2 regions of the Paenibacillus sp. BIC5C1 genome follow, and region 1 is predicted to be linked to the other one. Evidence: riboswitches for the same ligand, from Rfam matches in the RefSeq annotation. Region 1 holds a riboswitch; the other holds the start of a gene.

Region 1 (6,184 bases):
AGAAAGAGGCCCTAGCCGATTATCTGGAGCGAATCAACAAATTCAATGATTGGGCTCGTGCCAATAAGGATGCGTGGGCTCAAATTACAGCAGACAATACCCACCAGCCGGTGGAACAAGCCCTTAAAACCTACACGGATGGAGAAGCACAACGCCCATCACGTATTGTTGCCATTTCTGATGAGGCCATCAAGTCCGAACAGGACGTAGCGGATACGTTTCAGCAAGCGGGAATTTTTGAGCAGGCAGTCGATGTGAGCACATTCTGGAGTGATGCACTTCAAGATCAACTTCCAGCTCCAGGTACTCAATAACGAAGGAAACAAGGAGGTAGGCATAACGTGCGGTCCAAAACCTTTAACCGGGCATGGTTTAACCAGTTCATTCCTTTTGTTGTACCACTACTCATTCTTGCTCTGTGGCAATGGCTGACTGCATCCGGAGTTGTTGCAGCCAATATTTTGCCCCGTCCCGCTCAGGTACTGGAGGCCTTCATTCGTCTGCTTGGTAACGGTGAACTACTGAACAATATCAGTATTAGTGCCAGACGAGCTTTGGGAGGATTCATCATTGGTGGGGGGCTGGGTTTCCTGCTGGGAGTGCTGAACGGCATCTCCTCCCTTGCGGAAAAGATCGCAGACTCCTCGGTGCAGATGATCCGTAACATTCCGCATCTGTCCTTGATCCCCCTCGTTATTGTGTGGTTCGGGATCGGTGAAGAAGCCAAATTATTTCTCGTTTCCCTGGGTGTATTCTTTCCGGTATATCTGAATACGTTCCACGGCATACGATCGGTCGATCCCGGTCTGATTGAAATGGGAAAAGTATATGGCCTCAGCCGTTGGTCCCTTTATAAAGACATTATCCTGCCTGGTGCACTGCCTTCCATTCTGGTGGGCATTCGTTACGCACTTGGCATTATGTGGCTGACCCTTATCGTAGCCGAGACGGTTGCGGCGGATGCGGGGATTGGCTACATGGCGATGAACGCGCGGGAATTCATGCAGATGGATGTAATCGTCTTAAGCATTCTGCTATATGCCCTGCTGGGCAAACTGTCCGATACCATCGCCAAATGGCTGGAACGGCGCTGGCTGCGCTGGAACCCGGCTCTATCCCGCAAGTAAAGCCAAAGGAGCGTGAATTAATCCATGAGCACAAGTCAGATCAGTCCTTTTCTTCAAGTAGATAGGGTTCAGAAATCGTATGATCAGCGGACGATTCTATCCGACATCAATGTCAACGTAAGACAAGGGGAATTTGTAGCCATCGTTGGACGAAGTGGTTGTGGCAAAAGTACGTTGCTGCGTCTGATCGCCGGGCTGGAATCCCCCTCTTCCGGAAGCGTCATGCTGGGCAACAGAAAACTTGGCAGTACAGCACCCGAGACACGGTTTCTGTTTCAGGAAGCCCGACTGCTGCCTTGGAAATCCGTGCTCGACAATGTACGGCTGGGAATCCCCGACAAGAACAAGGACGATGCACGCCAGTCGCTTCGCAATGTAGGACTTGGAGAGCGTGAAGGTGACTGGCCGGGGGTATTATCTGGCGGACAAAAACAACGTGTCGCCTTGGCACGGGCACTCGCAAGTCATCCGCGCTTACTGCTGCTGGATGAACCGCTGGGTGCATTGGATGCATTGACCCGAATTGAGATGCAGCAATTAATCGAACGCTTGTGGGTAGAAGAAGATCTGACTGTCATTCTGGTCACGCATGATGTCAGTGAGGCGGTTGCGCTGGCTGACAGGGTGCTGTTAATCGAGGATGGTCATATCACGATGGATACACGAATTACGCTGGAGCGTCCACGTGTTCGGGACAGCGGGTTTGCCCATTTTGAAAATCTTATTCTAAATCGCTTGTTGACTCCTCCACAAGAGACACCACAGCAGATAGCCCAGAAACAGATATCATTCTCGATCTAATTCCATTGGAAAGAAGGTATGATTATGCAATCCCTCTCAACCGTTCCCTCTCCTCCTGTTAAAGATCTGTTAAATCAAATTCCGGCTTATACACCTGCCAAATCCATGGAACAGATCCGGCGGGAATTGGGACTGGAAAGTGTAGATCGACTTGCAGCGAACGAGAACCCGTTTGGCTCTTCTCCCCTGGCAGCGGAAGCGGTCAGATCGCTGGGTTCCGATCTTTTGGCTCAATACCCCGATAGTTCCAGCCAACTGCTGCGTGACAAACTTGCGGAACGTCTGGGAGTGCGTACCTCCCAACTGGTATTTGGCAGTGGATCTTTCGAGCTCCTAACCCTTACCGCCCAAGCTTATCTTAATCCCGGCGAGGAATCACTCATTCCGGTGCCCTCCTTTAACTGGTATAAGGGCGCTACGCTGCTGGCAGGCGGGGTCATCCACGAAGTTCCGTTGGTCAACCATTCGCTGGATCTGGAGCAATTCCGGCAGCGGATCAATGCTTCTACCCGAATCATCTGGCTGTGCAATCCGAATAATCCAACCGGAACCATTTTCACGGCAGATGCCCTGCTCGGTTTACTCGAACATGTGCCCTCCCATGTCGTGGTTGTCCTGGACGAAGCGTATTATGAATTCGCGGAAAGTGAAGATTATCCTGATACGGTTAAGCTGCTGGAGCAGTATAATAATCTGATTATTTTGCGTACCTTCTCCAAAATATATGGACTGGCCGGCCTGCGAATTGGATATGGCATCGGGAATGAAAGCATCATTGAAGGCATTAACCGGGTCAAGCTGCCCATCAGTCTGACAGTCACATCCCAAGCCGCTGCTTCGGCCAGCCTGGATGATCATGAATTTGTTTCTCATTGCCTGCACTACAATCGTCAGGGACGGGAAACGTTAATGCAGTCCTTTGAGCAGTGGAAATTACCCTATATCCCTTCCGAAACAAATTTCATCATGGTGGATCTGTTGCAGGATAGTGGCCCAATTACCCAAAAATTGTTGCACAGAGGTATCTCTGTTCGCGGCGGTGCCGAATTCGGTATGCCTACCTGGCTTCGAATTACGATTGGTACACCTGAGCAGATTGTCCGTCTGATCGGTGAGCTTGATTCACTGTTACATTCAAACGATTAGAATCCTGGATTACTTTCCTGACTCACAGTACTCACACTTCTTTTAGGCCACACTCTTTACATTCCACTTGCATGTGATATATGCTGAACACACAACTGCATATCTTAAACATTGCACTAGGGGAGCCTTGCGGCTGAGACGAATCGAACGATTCGGACCCTTTGAACCTGATCTGGATCATACCAGCGGAGGGAAGTGGAGCGGCCTCTCAGTAAGCGGATTTTTTCATGTTGATGATGAAATTTAATGTGAATTGAACTTACAGACCCACTCATTTCTCCGGAAATGGGTGGGTCTTTTTCGCGTTCTGCGGGCAGATCAGAAGGTGTAATTAAAGATCCTGCGGTTTGAATTTTGAATCACAAGGGGGGACGGAACGAGATGAATAACGACATAACCATTCACAACATGAGCTACGCTTTCCCGGGAAAAAGGGATTCCCCCGTGCTCTCCAATGTGTCGATGCGTGTAGCCAAAGGCGAATTTGTCTCGCTCATCGGTTCCAGCGGCTCCGGCAAAAGTACCCTGTTCAAGCTGCTGGCAGGCTTGCTTGAGCCAACACACGGAACCATTGACATTCCTTGGGTTCAAGAAGGAAAGCGACTGGGGCAGGTGGCCTACATGCCACAAAAGGACCTCCTTTTATCCTGGAGAACCGTCATGGAGAATTGCATACTCCCCTCTGAACTTACTCCAGGTCGGCAGGATAAGGTAAGGATACGAGCGGACATTCTGGCTGGTCTCGACAGATTTGGCTTATCCGGCCACGCGAATGCTTACCCGAACGAGCTGTCAGGTGGTATGCGCCAGCGTGTCGCGCTGCTTCGCACTTTGCTGACAGGTGGCCAACTTATGCTGCTGGATGAACCATTCGGTGCACTCGATGCCCTGACCAAACGGGAGATGCATCGCTGGCTACTGGAGCTCTGGGAAGGCATGGGCAAAACCGTGTTGTTCATCACACATGACATTGAAGAAGCCCTGCTGCTCAGTGATCGGATTATCCTGTTAACTCCGGGGGGCCAAGGCCAACAGCTGCAGGATCTGACGGTACCTTTGGCACGTCCAAGACATTCGGACATGATCTACGAACCGGCTCTCGTTCAGATGAGACGACTATTGGAGGAACAATTGCATGCGATACGGTAACTTGAGAGACAGCATGAAGGATAGCATAAGAGGTTGGCTTGCCCGTTATGGTCTGTTTTTTTTGCTCATGCTCTTGCTGCTTGTCATCTGGGAGTGGGTTGTGCGTATGGGATGGGTGCCTTCCTTCATCATTCCAGCCCCGACGGCGATTGCCCGTTCGCTGTATGAGCATCGCCACCTCTTGTTGGCTACACATCTGCCTGCTACCTTGATGGAGGTTGCCGTTGGTTTTGGCTTGTCCATTGTTGCCGGAATTGTACTTGCAACTGGTATGCATATGAATCGGTCGATTGAAAAAGCGTTATATCCCTTCATCGTGATCAGTCAGACGATCCCGCTGATTGCCCTATCCCCCGTCTTCATCCTGTGGTTTGGCTACACCTTGTGGAGTAAAGTTGCGGTGGTGTTCCTGATTGCATTTTTCCCCATAGTGGTGAGCACCTACGATGGCCTGCGTCAGGGTGATCCGGAGCAGCGTGAACTGCTGCTGACGATGGGGGCCAGCAAGTGGGATATTTTTCGCAAACTCCAGATTCCACTTGCCCTTCCCTCCTTCTTTTCGGGACTGAAAATGTCTGTGGTGTATTGTGTGGTCGGTGCAACGATCGGTGAATGGCTCGGTGGAAGCAAGGGCCTTGGTTACTTCAGCCGCAGAATGTCGAGCAATATGAACACGGATGCCATGTTCGCCGCCATCGTGCTGTTATCCCTGCTTGGTATCGCCCTGTTTGTACTCATTGCATGGATGGAGAGAAGATTCGGTACATCACGGCGGCATGCAGGTAGAAGAAAAGCTGGATAACTTTCGGATTTCAAAACAGAAAACAAAAGAAACGAGGAACTTTACGTTATGAACAAAAAGCATTTCTATTCCCTGCTCCCCATTCTGCTTATGACCCTGTTGCTGATCGTCAGCGGATGCGGAAATACGGTTACCAATACACCTGCTACAGATTCAAATTTCAATGCAAACGATACAGAATCATCTGCAATAGAAACGCCATCGGCATCCAAAGACAAGCTGTCCATCATGCTCGATTGGTACCCGAATGCAGTGCATTCCTTCATCTATGCTGCTCAGGAAAAAGGTTACTTCGCGGATCAAGGTCTGGATGTCGATATCCAGATGCCTGCCGATACCAATGACTCACTCAAACTTGTTGCCGCCGGGAAAATCGATCTGGCACTAAGCTACCAGCCGCAAATCTTGCTCGCTCGTGGGGAGAACATTCCTGTACGTTCGATTGCAGCCGTCGTTCGTCATCCGCTTGTGCATCTGTTGACCGAAGCAGACGGTAAAGTGAAGTCACCAAAAGATCTCGAAGGGCAGACGGTTGGCTATTCCTCAATCCCTCTGTATGAAGCGATGGTGCGTACCATGATCAGCCAGGATGGCGGTAATCCCGACAAGATGAATCTGGTGGATGTGGGATTTGACCTGATCCCTTCCCTGGCTTCCGGACAGGCAGATGCCATTATGGGTGGTTTTATTAACCATGAACAATTGATTCTGGAAAAGGAAGGCCATGCCATGAAATCGATCAATCCTGTCGATTACGGTGTACCTGATTATTATGAACTGGTCCTCACTGCAAGTGATGCGGGCATTGAAGCGAAAAAGGATCAGCTTACCCGCTTCATTAAAGCGATACAAGAAGGACAGAAATATGTGACAGAGTACCCTGAGAACGCGCTGAACATTCTGCTCGCACATGAGAACGAAACGTCTCCTCTTGACCCGGAGATCGAAACCAAAAGTCTGAATATTTTACTGCCCTTGATGAATGAAGAAAGTCAGCCGTTTGGCAGTCAGGACGCCTCGTCCTGGGAAAATGTTCGGGCATGGTTGGTTCAAAGTGAACTGATTCCGGATACCGTGAAGGCTGAGGATGCTTTTATTAATCTACAGGGCGAGTAAGAAAGGTGTCGCTCACAAGAGTAGTTTCGGGATTACATTGGGA
Region 2 (6,184 bases), 3.3 Mb from region 1:
TGCCTGCTTCAACCCCCATCCGCATTGCCTTCGCCATCTTCACCGGATCTCCAGATCCAGAAACAGCCGTATTCAACAATACACCGTCAGCTCCCAGCTCCAGCGCATGAGCAGCATCTTTAGGTGCACGAAGTCCTGCATCCACAATAACAGGAACAACGGCTTGTTCAATAATGATCTCCAGGTTATAGGGATTAATAATCCCTCTTCCCGCCCCTATCGGTGAAGCCCCAGGCATAACAGCGTGTACGCCGAGTAGTTGTAATCGCTTGGCCAAAATAACATCGTCTGAAATATAAGGCAGTACCGTAAAGCCCTTTTCAAGCAGGATCTCGCAAGCTTTATATGTTTCAATCGGGTCAGGAAGCAGTGTGATTCCATCGCCGATAACTTCTACTTTTATCATATCACAAAGTCCTGATGCTCGAGCAAGCTCTGCGATTCGCACAGCTTCCTCTGCTGTTGAAGCACCCGCTGTATTGGGAAGCAGGGTATACTTTTTCAAATCCAGTGTGTCCAGAAAGTGCTGTTTGTGACGATCTTCCAGATTCAATCGCCGAACTGCAAACGTTAAAACTTCCGTGCCTGAGGCCTCAACCGCCTTGCTCTGCACTTCCAAGTCCGAAAATTTGCCCGTACCCAACAGCAATCTAGATTCAAACGCATAATTTCCAATCCTCAACATAATTCAACCGCCTCCCACAAAATGTACAATTTCAATTCGGTCTCCGTCTCTTAACGCCGTCGTTTCATGATATTCCCGCGTTAAAATTTGACGATTCAATTCAACCACGACGGTTTTTACTTGCAAATTAAATGAATGTAGCAATTTGTCCACACGATCTAAGCTATCTTCAATTTGCATGGTTTGTCCGTTGACAATGATGTTCACTGCAACATCTCCTTTCTGTTCAAACGTTCTGGACAAAGGTCCTGAATCCCCAGTTCTTCCGAGGTTTTGCCATAAATCAAGTCAGCCATGAGGCTGGCTGTAATCGCACTAAGCAATATTCCGTTACGATAATGTCCAAAAGCAGCGAATAAACCCGGAACACTTTCACAAGCGCCCACATACGGCAATCTATCCGGAGTCGAGGGACGAACACCAGCCCACGCTCGGATAAAATGCGCATCCTTCATGCCAGGCACCCAATTTGTCGCAGCTGTAAGCAGCTTCTGAATACCTTGCACCGAAACATTCATGTCTGTTCTTCCAGGCAGGCTTGTTGCACCGATCCACACTTCTCCATTGGCTTTAGGAACAATATATATATCCTCTGCATACACCGTTTTGTCAGGTCTGTAACCGACATAGTCGGGTGAAAACTGCACCGCTGCAATCTCCCCTTTCACAGGCAAAATAGGCGATTTCAGGCCAACATGTCTCATCAATTCATCACCTTGTAACCCTGAAGCAATAATCACATTTCTCGATGTCATTGTTCCTATTGAAGTCTCGATTCCTTGTACACCGTTTACATTCGTATGCAAACGGACATCCTGTACACCTTCCATCACCCTCGCACCCATAGCTTGAGCCGATCTGATATAAGCCTGTGTTAGATTGACGGGAAGGACCTCGCTCTCGGAGGGTCTGTAATATGCTCCATACGTATCCCTGTTTAACCATGAAGCTTCCTGTTGGACAGCGACACGATCCCACCAAATATGTTCTGTAGATAAGGTAGACGATCGATTATTTTTGTAACTGGTGACCTCACAGTATGAACGAAAAGGAGTAATAAAACCATGCTGTTGCAGTCCCATCTCCACTCCGCTAAGCGAACTGATTCGTTCCTTCTGCTCATGAAGCAAAGCTCTACTCTTCCGTGCAAGCTTCGCCATTACAGCATGAGTGAATGCCTCACTGTCAGCAGCAAGCATCCCGGCGGCTGCACAGGAAGTTCCCCCAGCAATTCGCGCCCGCTCAACCAGAAGAACATCATGTCCTCGGGTAGCGAGTTCATATGCGATGGCACAACCGATAACGCCTCCGCCTACAATAATGGTTTCTGCATGAATCTTGCCTCGAACTTCCGCTCCAACTTTACTTCCCGATACGATTCCTGGATGATAGCCTGAACGATTCCTGCTTCGACTTCTTGCTTCCTCTCTCATGATCTCATCTCCCTGGTTCGGCGTACTTCTCTGAATCTGTGATTGCCTGCCGTAATGATGCCGCGGCTAGTTTCGGCTCATCGTTCGCCCAAATCGTTGAAATCACAGCGGCCCCTCTGGCACCAGCAGTTCGAATGGCAGCAATATTATCAGCTCTAATCCCGCCAATTGCGATTATCGGAATCGAAACATTGGAGCATACCTCGGCCAATGCACTAAGCCCTTTGGGTTCGCAATTTGGTTTGCTATTTGAAGCATAGACATGCCCATAAAAGAGATAATCCGCTCCACGTTCTTCTGCAACTTTTGCTTCTTCCGGAGAATGAACCGATATGCCTACGCGCAGCCGCTCGACTCTCTTCAACTCATCCTTATCGTAACTGCGAATAACTGTTTGCCCCCAATGCACACCACCAAGCAACGTATGTTGATCCAGCCGATCTAAGCCATTCATAATGATTTGGTTAGATGGAACACCTTGTGTGTTCAGACTTTGCGCCCAATACATCTGTTGCTCAAAGGACAGCCTTTTTTCCCGAATGTGAATATAATCAACCCACTGCCATATATACTTAGCAATATTCAGAAAAGAGTCCATGTCTCCTGTACCTGGTGAAACCACATGCAGTTCGAAAGCTTTTGTTGTTACATGTTCGTGGAAGATTGCCGTCCTGTCCGCCTCCTCTTGCATGATATAAGCTGATATAAAACAAAAAAAAAGCCACTCCCGTAGGGGAGTGGCCACGAATTTAAAAATTCATGGATCAACTGAATGACTGCCGCATGCAATTATTCTATACATAACGGATAACAACTATAGAAACCATCCATAATCGCAACGCTGTATACATAGAGATGCATGATTCATCTTGCAGGCAATATCGCAAAAGTCATCGATAACGCTCTTTGTCATTAGTTGAAACGCGCCACTTCCCTACGCTGGTATGATCCAGATCAGGTACAAAGGGTCCGGAATCGCATTCTTCCATCTCAGCCGCATCGTGCGGCCCCCCTAGTGTTCATATGAAGCTGTAGCCTATGTTACCATAGACACCCTTTTTTGTCACCGTACAATTTCCATTTATTACGTTATTGTTTCTCGGACCAAGCTTCAACATCCCATGTTTTGGTAACCCAATCTTCATAAAAATCAGGTTCATGGGATACGAGCAGCACGGTACCCTTGAATTCTTGCAAGGCACGTTTCAGCTCTGCTTTAGCCGTAACATCCAAATGGTTTGTAGGCTCATCGAACAAAATCCAATTACTTTCACGCATCAGAAGTTTACATAAACGAACTTTGGCTTGTTCACCACCACTAAGCGCATTAAGCGGACGAGTGATATGCTCATTTTTCAATCCACAACGTGCGAGATGGCCCCGGACTTCATTCTGTGTCAGATGAGAAAATTCATTCCACACATCTTCAATCGGGGTAATGTTTCCTGCACGTACTTCCTGTTCGAAATAAGCTGTTTCCAGATAGTCACCCAGGAAAGTCTTACCGCTGATTGGTGGGATTTTTCCCAAGATAGTCTTAAGCAATGTGGATTTACCTACACCATTACAACCAACAATGGCAATTTTCTCCCCACGCTCAATCGTCATCGTCATCTTGGGCAATAATGCATATGAATATCCAATTTCAAAATCAATGCCTTCAAAGACGGTTTTACTACTCGCCCGGGCATCCTTGAATTTGAATGTGGGTTTGGCCGCTTCGTCTGGACGATCGATCCGTTCAATCTTACCGAGCTGCTTCTCTCGGCTCTTGGCACGACCAGAAGTAGAAGCACGGGCTTTGTTCCGTTGAATAAAATCTTCCTGCTTCTTGATATACTCCTGCTGTTTCTCATAAGCATCAATATGCTGCGCCTTATTCATATCAGCCATTTCAAGGAATTTGTTATAGTTTGCTGCGTAACGCGTCAATTTGGCAAATTCCAGATGATAAATAACGTTAACGACCTCATTCATAAATTCCGTATCATGCGAAATCAGAATGAATGCATACGGGTAGTCCTTCAAGTAACGCGTCAGCCATTCGATGTGTTCCACATCGAGATAGTTCGTCGGCTCATCCAACAGAAGAGCAGTTGGTTTCTCCAGTAAGAGCTTGGCAAGCAATACCTTCGTACGTTGACCACCACTAAGCGCGGCCACGTCACGATCCAGACCGATGGCGGACAAGCCCAGTCCATTTGCCATCTCTTCCACTTTCACATCAATCAGATAAAAATCACCTTGCTCCAATTGCTCTTGAATGTCTCCCATTTCTTCCAGCAACAATTCGAGCTTGTCCGGATCGGCGTCTGCCATCTGATCTGTGATGGACATCATTTCTTTTTCCAACTCAAGCAAGGGCAGGAACGCATCCTTAAGCACATCACGAATCGTTTTTCCAGGTGTGAGCTTGGTATGCTGGTCCAGATATCCATAACGAACTTTGGGGGTCCATTCGACCTTCCCTTCGTCCTTTAACAATTTCCCGGTAAGAATGTTCATCAGTGTGGACTTGCCCACACCATTTGCACCAACAAGACCTACACGCTCTCCGGCAAGTAAACGAAAAGATACATTTTTAAATAACGTGCGGTCTCCGAAATTGTGACTCACGTTCTCTACTGACAATAAACTCATAAGATGAGGTTGCTCCTATCTATTGGACATTACTATCGTTCCGAAACCCTATTTTAGCACAGGTGTCGCCTTTTCTGAAAGTAATGTAAACATCTCATGCAACCTCGCTTTTTTATTACAAACAAACCGCCTTTAATTTATGGAACAGTTATACTCAAAATAACCTTGTGCTGCCGCTTGTTTGGCATTTGTAAATACCTCTTCCGCTCTGTAACCATTGTTACATGTGGAAGGATAATAGTATTTAATTCCACTTACCGGATCAACTCCACCAACGATCGCTGTTTTCTTCACCAGTCTGCCACCACCAATGGCATAATTGTTTATCTTTTGGTTACCTACAGGTATTCCCTGAATAAAAGCCATAAGCCCCGTGTCATTAATCGAATTGTACCAATCTTCCTGAGAAATCAATGGCATGGTAAAGGTATAGGAAACACCATTCCTTCTTGCAAACTCATTATGCCGGTTAATAACATCTGCCAATTCTTCCTGCACACTTGTCACGATACGACTTCGTCTGATCTGCTCAAATGTTTCGGTATTCTGAAGCAGAGGGATTTGTGTGCTGGAGGCCAGTTCTTTCTGGAACCCTTCAACCCACATACCCAAGCCTGCATCGTAGGCATATATATACCCATCGAGTGTAAAATTAATACTGCTACCATTTGAATCAGAATATGTATAGGGCTTTTTGGGACTCCAAACTTGCCGGAATGAATCTTCAAGATTTCCGGTCACTTCTGTTTCGTTCGCCAAAATATAGTAACCATCATAATCCAGCACGACCACTGCAGGAATGTAATTAAACATGGCCCGTATAGCCGCAAGATCATCCTGAATCCCCATATTTAGCGCCATTGTTTGAGTAAACGTAGCTAAGGCAAGCTCTTTGTCCGCTTTAACAAATTTGGTCGAATCATACCCTGCTTCATCGTTTTGCTTCTCATTTTGATGCATCACGGCCCCTGCATCCAGTACAGCAGTCTGAAGTGCCATCTTATATCGATTGCTTAAATATTGAGCCTCCTGGGCATTGTCTGTATTGTGAGAAATAACCCAGAATATAGGTAAAAAGATAAGCACAAACACAATGGAAAGATCAGTAATCTTCATTGAGCACCATACCCCCATATGTGGTAAACACAGCTGCAGCTTGCGCAGACCCGTTTAACCACTCACGAATCAGCATGGCAGGTGTGCGATTGGTGTTTTTGACGGTTACTGTGAAGAAATCCCCCATTGCCAGTGTATATCTGCGCCCAGGATCGTCTAAAGCCAGCACACCAGACGAAGGAAACAACTTTGCTTTAATCTGGGCTGAATAATAACCATCCTGCACAGTTTCATAAGTACCAGAAAATGTGCTCTGATCCATCGGATCCGAGTAATGAGGAACATATTTTTTGTGCAAATGTTCCATAGA

Evidence for each region. Region 1 has a riboswitch for thiamine pyrophosphate ahead of RS891_RS04600 (ABC transporter ATP-binding protein). Riboswitches for the same ligand answer to the same signal wherever they lie in the genome.
Region 2: linked by a shared signal. The riboswitch ahead of RS891_RS19005 (thiamine phosphate synthase) and the one ahead of RS891_RS04600 (ABC transporter ATP-binding protein) in region 1 are both predicted to bind thiamine pyrophosphate.

Annotation. Positions count from the first base shown of each region.
Region 1 covers NZ_CP135922.1:990,042-996,225, reverse strand. Annotated here, with positions in the region: gene RS891_RS04620 (ABC transporter substrate-binding protein) at 1-314, shown strand, start outside; gene RS891_RS04615 (ABC transporter permease subunit) at 342-1,127, shown strand; gene RS891_RS04610 (ATP-binding cassette domain-containing protein) at 1,152-1,928, shown strand; gene hisC (histidinol-phosphate transaminase) at 1,953-3,074, shown strand; TPP riboswitch at 3,183-3,285, shown strand; gene RS891_RS04600 (ABC transporter ATP-binding protein) at 3,456-4,223, shown strand; gene RS891_RS04595 (ABC transporter permease) at 4,210-5,025, shown strand; gene RS891_RS04590 (ABC transporter substrate-binding protein) at 5,074-6,141, shown strand.
Region 2 covers NZ_CP135922.1:4,286,634-4,292,817, forward strand. Annotated here, with positions in the region: gene RS891_RS18990 (thiazole synthase) at 1-685, opposite strand, end outside; gene thiS (sulfur carrier protein ThiS) at 689-892, opposite strand; gene thiO (glycine oxidase ThiO) at 889-2,118, opposite strand; gene RS891_RS19005 (thiamine phosphate synthase) at 2,123-2,809, opposite strand; TPP riboswitch at 3,033-3,142, opposite strand; gene RS891_RS19010 (ABC-F family ATP-binding cassette domain-containing protein) at 3,208-4,758, opposite strand; gene RS891_RS19015 (hypothetical protein) at 4,891-5,874, opposite strand; gene RS891_RS19020 (hypothetical protein) at 5,861-6,184, opposite strand, start outside.